2 regions of the Paenibacillus humicola genome follow, and region 1 is predicted to be linked to the other one. Evidence: riboswitches for the same ligand, from Rfam matches in the RefSeq annotation. Region 1 holds a riboswitch; the other holds the start of a gene.
The links. Region 1 has a riboswitch for S-adenosylmethionine ahead of metA (homoserine O-acetyltransferase MetA). Riboswitches for the same ligand answer to the same signal wherever they lie in the genome.
Positions count from the first base shown of each region.

Region 2: another riboswitch for S-adenosylmethionine. It lies ahead of PD282_RS23645 (homoserine dehydrogenase); the one in region 1 lies ahead of metA (homoserine O-acetyltransferase MetA).

Region 1 covers NZ_JAQGPL010000001.1:4,263,902-4,268,318, forward strand. The annotation lists gene PD282_RS19570 (PLP-dependent transferase) at 1-734, opposite strand, end outside; gene metA (homoserine O-acetyltransferase MetA) at 816-1,733, opposite strand; SAM riboswitch class I at 1,858-1,962, opposite strand; gene corA (magnesium/cobalt transporter CorA) at 2,441-3,376, shown strand; gene PD282_RS19585 (MFS transporter) at 3,496-4,417, opposite strand, start outside.
Region 2 covers NZ_JAQGPL010000001.1:5,158,264-5,162,680, reverse strand. The annotation lists gene PD282_RS23665 (acyltransferase) at 1-528, shown strand, start outside; gene PD282_RS23660 (GbsR/MarR family transcriptional regulator) at 774-1,337, opposite strand; gene PD282_RS23655 (glycine betaine ABC transporter substrate-binding protein) at 1,292-1,591, shown strand; gene PD282_RS23650 (DUF421 domain-containing protein) at 1,689-2,171, shown strand; SAM riboswitch class I at 2,278-2,380, shown strand; gene PD282_RS23645 (homoserine dehydrogenase) at 2,467-3,504, shown strand; gene PD282_RS23640 (RCC1 domain-containing protein) at 3,784-4,417, shown strand, end outside.

The DNA.
Region 1 (4,417 bases):
AGCGTCTTTATGCCGCGCATAAGCAGCCACGAATCCTGCGCGCCGAGAACGGCTCCGATCGAGTTGTGCAGAAACGCCATCCGCTCCGACAGCTCTTTGCCTTTCGTAACAATAAGGCCGGCGAGGACGTCATTATGCCCGCCGAGGTATTTGGTCGCGCTGTGGATGACGATATCGGCGCCCAGCTCGATCGGCCGCTGAAAAAACGGGGTCAGCAGCGTGTTGTCGACGATCGTCAGCAGCCCTTTCGACTTCGCCCAGGCGCAGACGCGCTCAAGGTCGGTAATCATCATGAGCGGATTCGTCGGCGTCTCGATCAGCACCGCCTTCGTGCTCGGCGTGCAGAGCGAGGTCATCGCGTCGATGTCGTTCGTATCGACATAGGAGGCGGTGACGCCAAACCGGCTCATGATCTGCTCGATCAGGCGGTACGTGCCGCCGTACAGGTCGAGCGATACGAGCAGGTGGTCGCCCTGCGAGAACATCGTAAAAATGGTCTGAAGCGCGGCCATGCCTGTGCTGCAGGCAAACCCGGCGTCGCCCGATTCCAGATCGGCGAACGCTTCCTCCAGCACGGTGCGGGTCGGACTTTTCGTGCGGGCGTAGTCAAAGCCCGTGCTCTGGCCAAGCTTCGGATGGCGGAACGCTGTCGCCTGATAGATCGGGAAGCTGACCGCCCCCGTTACGGGCTCCTGCCGGGACCCGATTTGCGCCAAACGGCTCTCGATTTTCATCTCGCATGTCTCCCTTTTTATGATATGGTAAGGATCCCGGTGCATCGGCTGTTCGTCCGGAGCGTCCGCTGCGGAGGCGGCTTAGATGCCCGCCCCCAAATCGTAAGGCGTTTGCTGGTAAACATAGTAGTTCAGCCAGTTCGAATACAGCAGGTTCGCATGCGCTCTCCAGCTTGACAGCGGCGCAAGCGCGGGATTGTCGTTCGGAAAATAATTTTTCGGCACGTTGATGCGCAGCCCCTTCGCTTTGTCGCGGTCATACTCGAATTTCAACGTGTACGGGTCGTATTCCGAATGGCCGGTCACGAAGATTTGCCTGCCGTTCCGGGAGGCGGCGAGATAGACGCCCGCTTCCGGCGACGTCGACAATATTTCCAGATCGGACACCGCCTCGATATCCTCGCGCCGCACCTCGGTGTGCCGGGATTGCGGGACGTAGAACAGCTCGTCGAAGCCGCGCAGCAGCGGCACGTTGCGCTTCTCGATCGTATGCGGGAAGACGCCGAACAGCTTCGCGGGCAGCTCGTATTTCGGGATGCCGTAATGATGGTACAGGCCGGCCTGAGCGCCCCAGCAGATGTGGAACGTGGACGTCACGTGGCGGACGCTCCAGTCCATGATCGTCTGCAGCTCTACCCAATAATTGACTTCCTCGAAAGCCAAATGCTCGATCGGCGCGCCGGTAATGATCATCCCGTCAAAATATTCGTGCGCGATTTCGTCAAACGTTTTGTAGAACGACGCCAGATGTTCGGCGGACGTGTTTTTCGACTTGTGCGTTTTCGGGCGAAGCAGCACCGCCTCCACCTGCAGCGGCGTATTGCCGATTAAGCGCAGCAGCTGGGTTTCGGTCGTTTCCTTCGTCGGCATCAGGTTTAGAATGGCAATGCGCAACGGCCGGATATCCTGATGATAGGCTACGCTTTCGTCCATCACGAATATGTTTTCCGATGCCAAAATGTCTTTTGCGGGTAAATGGTCCGGTACTTTAATCGGCATTTCCGTCACTCCTTTGCGTTCCATCTTCTCTGCTGCATGTAAATCCTGACGGGCGTCTCCCTGACAAATGAGAAAAGCCCCCTCTCCGGTTGAAGAGGGGGCAGACGTTTCGCGTTCCCTGCGCCTCTCATCTCTCAGAAACCTGCCGTTTCCGCAAGAATTAGCACCGTGCTTTACGCCGGTTGCCGGGCTTCATCGGGCCAGTCCCTCCGCCTGCTCTTGATAAGAAAGCTTCTTATTCGGTTGTGGTCTTGCAGCTTATCAATACTTTATCCGATTCCGCAAATCCCGTCAAGCGGTCAAATTTTACTCCGGGCCTGGCGGCCGCCGGCGGACACCGCCCCAAGCGCCGAGCATATACTGCTGTTAGAAGCGGCTGTTTTCGTTTAGTTTCTTCTTGAATGGAAAGTCGCTCTCAGAGTATACTAGACAAGGATTGCGGCCTTATGTTTGCCAAAATCCGAATTGAACCGACAAAGGGGTGTTGACGAACATGGAAGGCGACCCGAGGCCTGCGGGCAACCGCATCGAAAGCCGGTACCGGAAGACTAGGCGTCCGCTGGCGCAGCTTGGACCATGTTCGCACATCGCCGTAACCGAAACTTACGGCTAACGCCGGCATGGCGGGCTGCCGCTTGCGCCTCTTCCTTTCGTGTGGCCGGATTTTACGGGACGAACCATAACACGAATGAGAGGAGAGGGCGCGGATGAAAATCCGTCTGGTGAATCAAGGCGTCTTTACGCCGATCGAAGACATCGAGAGAACGCTCCAGCCGCCTGTCGAGGGCTTCTACTGGGTCGATGCCGACGTCGACGATCTTGCGGTGCTTCAGCCGCTCTTCTCGCTGCACGATCTGGCGGTGGAGGATTGTTTGAGCGAGGAAGAGCAGCGGCCGAAAATCGAAATTTACGAAGGCCATTATTTTATCGTGATCAACAGCATCCGTTTCGACGATGAGGAAATTTTCCTGCGGGCGCTAAACATATTTCTCGGACGTCATTTCATTATTACGGTTACGAAAACGAAAATTAACGAGCTGCGAACGTTGAAGCCGATTTTGTGGGAAGAGGAAGTGAGCCGTCCCGACCGGTTTCTGTACCATCTCGTCGACCTCGTCGTCGACAACTACTTCACCGTCGGCGACCGGATCGAGGCTCGCATCGAGAGTCTCGAGGAAGACATCCTGATGCATACGAAGAAATCGCATCTGAACGAAATCATCGGTTTGCGAAGCGAAATTTTGTGGCTGAAGAAGGTGCTCGGTCCGCAGAAGGACGTCATCGCAACGCTCAACAAGAAGGACCTGAAGCTGATCGACGACCAGCTGCAAAAATATTTCAGCGATATTTATGAAAATGCCGTGAAGATCGCCGAGACGTTCGACACGTACCGCGATCTGATGGCGAACTTGCGCGAGGCGTACCAGTCGAGCCTGGCCAACCGGGCCAACGAAATCATGCGCGTCTTTACGGCGCTGACGACGATCTTCATGCCCCTCACCTTCATTACCGGCATTTACGGGATGAATCTTGAGGACATCCCCGGCATGCACGTGCGGCACGGTTCGTACATCATTCTCGCCGTCATGCTGCTGCTCGGATTCGGCATGCTGTATATATTCCGCAAGAAGGATTGGCTGTAACGAGACGGCGAAGCCGGAAGCGGTCGTGAACCACGACGCTTCCGGCTTTTTTATTTTCGCACGCTCGTTTTTGGCGCGGCGGCCGGCCGGTCACGCTAAACGGACCGTCTTAAAGCGCTTTATGAATCCGCCAGCGCCTCTTGCCGCCCCTTCTCCATATTGACGGTCGCCAGCAGCGCAATGCCGATGACGAAAAAGGCGACCAAGGACAAAATCGCGGCCCGGCTGCTGCCCGTCAGCGTGCCGACCACGGAAAACACAAGCGGCCCTGCAACTGAAGAGAACTTGCTCGACAGGCTGAGAAACCCGAAAAATTCCGCCGCTTTCGCCGGCGGCGTTAAATTGGCGTACATCGAGCGGGCGATCGCCTGGCTGCCGCCCTGCACCAGCCCGACCATGACGGCCAGCGCGTAAAAATGCGCGGCGCTCGTCATGAAAAAGCCGAGCACGACAATGACGATATAGACGGCCAGGGAGACGTACAGCGCTTTCTTCGAGCCTAACCGCCTGGCCACGCGAATGAACAGCAGCGTGCTGGGATACCCGACAAACTGAGTAATGAGCAGCGCCAAAATTAAGTCGGTCGTGTTGATCCCGATCCCGCTTCCGTAAATCGTCGCCATGATGATGACGGTATTGATCCCGTCGTTAAAGAACCAAAACGCCGCCATATACTTCAGCAGCTCCGGGTAACGTCTGACGGTCCGCATCGTCCGGCCGATCCGGCTGAAGCCCGTCCGGACGGCATCGCCGAAGGTGACGGGCGCTCCCTTCTTCCGCTCCTTGACGCTGCGGATCAACGGAATCGAAAACAGCAGCCACCAGACGCCAACCGTCACGAACACCCACTGCGTCGCCTCCGTTTTATCGGCAAAGCCGAGCCGGCTCCAGCCTTCGATCATGACGACGTTCACGAGCAGCAGCAGTCCCCCGCCCAAATAGCCGATCGCATACCCCTTCGAACTGACGGAGTCCCGCTGCTCCGGCGGCGCCAAATCGGTCAGCAGGCTGTCGTAGAACGTATTGCCGGCCGAATAACCG
Region 2 (4,417 bases), 890 kb from region 1:
TACTTTGCGCTCGGCGCCGCGGCGGGGCTTTATGCGGACCGGTGGCGCCGCCGGCTGGACCAGAGCCGCTTTCTGCTCGGCGCTTTATTCGCGGCCGCCGTCGGCGTCATGCTGTACGATGCCGTTTCCCGTTTTCAAACGGATCCGAGGCTCGTCGTCCGCTTCGACCAGCTGGCGCTGCTCCGGCCCGTCATGGCCGTCTTTCTGACGCTGTCGGTATGCGCCGTCTACGCGCTGGCGCTCCTGTTCGACCGGTCCGCGCCGGCTTTCCTGCGGAAGGCGGTCGTCCTGGCGGGGTCGTATTCCTATGTGGCGTACCTCGCTCACGCCTATGTGCTGAAATATACCGAGCAGCTTGCGGACCGCCTGCTGCCGGGCGGCTCGGTCACGGTCCGGACGATTGCGGCGTTCGCGTTCTGCGCCGCCGGTTCGGTGCTGCTTGCCGTCCTCATTCGGATGGCCTATCGCCGGATCAAGGCGCTGGTGAGCAGCAGAACGGAGTCGGGCGGCAAATCGCTGCAGGCGTAGTGTCCGCGGTTTAAGGCATCGGGGAGAAAGGGAAGTCGTTTTATTGCGGGGAGACGAGAGCTTGAGCATAGTCCATCAGGCTTTGCCCTACGCGCGGCACAGCGTCCTCGCCGTTGCGTACAACGAGATAATCGCCCGGATAGGCTGCCCGATCGGAATCAGCTCCGGCAAAACTGGACCGCATGCAAAAAACAGCACGACACGAGAAGCGTGTCGTGCTGTTTTTGCAGCCGGATCCGTCCGGGTCACGACTCGTCCTTCGGGATTAACTTGAAAATTTCGCCCGATTCGAACGCGTCGATGAGCCGGTGCAGCCAGCGGTAATATTTTAGCGCCTCGCTTATTTTATCCTCGTCGAACTCGGCAACCCGTTGAAGCTTTGCATGGTCCGGGTAAGCCTCTTTCAATGCCCGGATTTCGCGGAGCGATTTGCTCAGCGCCGCCATATTGCTTTCGACCGCCTTGCGCCATTTAATGGAGAAATAATCGCTGAAATTTTGGTGCCAGTCCGGAACAACCTCGTAAAAATCTTTTCGCGAGCCCTTACCCCATACCTTGTTAATCATCTTCAGATCCATAAGCGTGCGCATGCCCGTGCTCATGGACGTCTTGCTCATGCCCATCGTTTCGCTCATTTGGTCGAGCGTAATCGGGGCGTTCTGAAAATACATATACCCGTATAAATGTCCGATGGACAAAGTAATGCCGTATAAATCCATATTTTTGCCGATCGAGTCGATGACGCGCTCCCGAGACTTCTGCAATTGTCCGATCTGCTCCTGCGTTAACCCGTCGAGTTCCTCGTTCATACCTGCCTCCTAAGGACGCTTTCGTCCAATTACACGGCGGCGACGAGCAAATTCATACGTTCGCGCGCAAAGGCTTGAAGGAAGATAAGCCGGATGCCTATACGTTCCTGGACCAGTTCAACTGGACGCCGGACGATATGGCTGAGGTCATGGTGCAAATTCAAGACGGGAAATCGCCGGAGGAAGCGGCGAAGGCCTGGGTGGACGGCCATGAAGAGAAAGTGAACGAATGGCTGAAAGGCACGAATGCCTAATAAGACGCGAACCGCGAAGCCCCGAGCTTCGCGGTTTTTTTGTCGGATGACATAAAATAGGAAGCCGGGTCAAACAATACTTGCAGAGGTGAATACCGTGGAAATTTATATCAAGGTCGTGTTTTCGTTTGCCGTTCTGCTGCTTCTCGCCCGGCTGATGGGAAAGAAGAAGATGGGGCAGCTGATCTATTTCAATTATATTACCGGCATTACGCTCGGGTCGCTTACCGCGACGTTCATTATAGACTCCCGGATCTCGCTCGCAACGGGATTGGGGGCGGTCTCGTTATGGGCGGGCTTGACGCTGCTGCTCGGAATGATCGTGATCAAATCGAGAACCGCGAAGCTCCTTTTCGACGGCGAATCGGCCGTTGTAATCAAGCATGGTCAAATTCAGGATTCTCCAGCAGCCGATCGTGGACGGGAAGCTGGTCAGGAAGAATATGGACGAAATGGGAAAATCAGGAGAGTTGCTCCAAGAGGAGCTTCGAAAAACGGGCGGGCCCGGCGCCGAGATCGGCGAATTCTACTATGCGGGAATCGATGCGAACGGAGAGGTGCATGCCTGGAAATCAGCTGAATCGCATTGACCGTTATCCGCATCACTGGACGGCTTGACACCGGCATTGACAGGACGCCCAGGCGTACGGTAAGATGAACGGTAACTAAATAGCATGACATCGAAATTCTTATTGAGAGCGGTGGAGGGACTGGCCCTATGAAACCCGGCAACCGGCCCGCAAGGGACAAGGTGCTAATTCCAGCGGATTCATTTCCGGCAAATAAGAAGAGGTTACCGGCAGCAATCGGCAAAGCCCTCTTCCCGCACGAGGGCTTTTTTGATGTTTCGGGTGACTGCAAGGGAGGCTGCCGCCATGGGCGAACAACAACGGATCAGCATTGCGCTGCTCGGAATGGGCACGGTAGGAACGGGTATTATCAAATCGTTATTGATGAATGCGGATAAACAAATCGCTGCGTTCGGGGCGGAAATCGAGCTGGCGGGCGTTCTGGTGCGCGATCCCGGCAAGCCGCGCGGCGTGGAGGTCGGGAGCGGGCTGTTGACGGACCGTTACGAGACGATTGCCGAACAGGACGGGGTGTCGGTCGTCATCGAGGCGATCGGCGGCATCGAACCCGCCCAATCGTTTATTATCGATTCGCTGCGGCGCGGAAGACACGTCATCACCGCCAACAAAGCGTTAATGGCCCTGCATGGCGGCGAGCTGACCGCGTTTGCCGAACGGTGCGGCGCGCGTCTGCTGTACGAGGCAAGCGTCGGCGGCGCGATACCGGCGATCGGCGCGCTGTCGCAGTTTTTGCGTTTCAACGAAATCCGTTCGATTGCCGGTATTTTGAACGGCACGACGAATTACATTTTGACGCGGATGATGCAAAGCGGCATCGGCTACGGCGCCGCGCTTGAAGAGGCGCAGCGGCTGGGGTTCGCCGAAGCGGACCCGACGTCGGACGTGGAAGGCTTCGACGCGATGTATAAGCTGATGATTCTGGCGCGGATTGCTTGGGGCGCCGACCTCGGTCCGGATGAGATCGACCGCCGCGGCATAACCGGCATCACGGCCGCCGATATCGCCATGGCCCGGGAGACAGGCCGGACGTGGAAGCTGGTCGCGTGGGCCGAGCGGGACGAGGACGGCCGGCTGCGCGCAAGCGTGAGACCCGAGCTGCTGGAAGCCAGCCATCCGCTTGCCGGCGTGCACAACGAATACAACGCGGTCACGATCGCCGGCAACCTGGCCGGCGAGCTGACCTTCAGCGGACGCGGAGCCGGCGAGCTGCCGACGGCAAGCGCAATTCTCGGCGATCTGTCCTTTCTGCTCACCGGCGGGCAGGGCGGATTGCACCGCCTAGGTCCGGCCGATGCGCTGCTCGTCGGCGATCGCGACTTATAAATCGAATCACCTCCAGGCTCGCGCGTCGGCGCGGGCTTCTTTTTTTGGGCGCTGCGATTTTGTGAGCCGCTGCGAATTCAAGAGGCCGAACAAGCAGCAGGCGGCTGCTCCAATGAGGTCTTGTTGACTACCAAAGAGTTACAGAAAGGTATACTTTGAGATAATAGATCGAAAAGATCTTGCATGGCAAAATTTAGGGTATACGAGCGATGGAGGCGTCCGTCTGACACAAGCAGTCCCTTGCGGGGAAACAAGTATCGATACGGGAGGGCATAGTCGATGAAAAAAAGCATTCGGCAGCTGGCAGGTTTGATCTGTATTCTTATTGCCTTTGTAACCGTTTCCAGTCCGGCGGCTGCCGCGGAAAGCGGCGGTGCGGTCCAGGCTCAGGGGGATAACGGCAGTCAGCTTAACGACGGAAAGCAGGTAAACCCTGCCATGAGTGTCGCTCAGACGGTATATCTGGCTGCGGGGATGATGTATAGCATGGCACTCCGTAACGACGGAACGGTCTGGTCGTGGGGGGATAATTACGCGGGTGAGCTCGGCGACGGAACTACAACAAACCGCAGGGCTCCCGTTCAGGTCAAGACCCTTACAGGAGTAGCCGGCATAGCTGCCGGAGGTCAAAGCCTGGCCGTCTTAAACGACGGGACCGTCTGGGAGTGGGGAGAGAAGCTGCCTAATGGAAGTTATGACAGTTCTCCCGGCCCGACGCCTTATCAAGTAAGAGATAATTTTTACGAACCTTTGGAATCGGTAGCTGCCGTCTCTGCTGGGTATGATCATAATTTGGCAGTCAAGCGCGACGGCACCGTTTGGGCTTGGGGGCGCAATATTTGGGGCCAGCTGGGGGATGGAACCGTCTCGGACGAATATTTATATGGTTATCCCGCTCAAGTGCAAGGTCTTA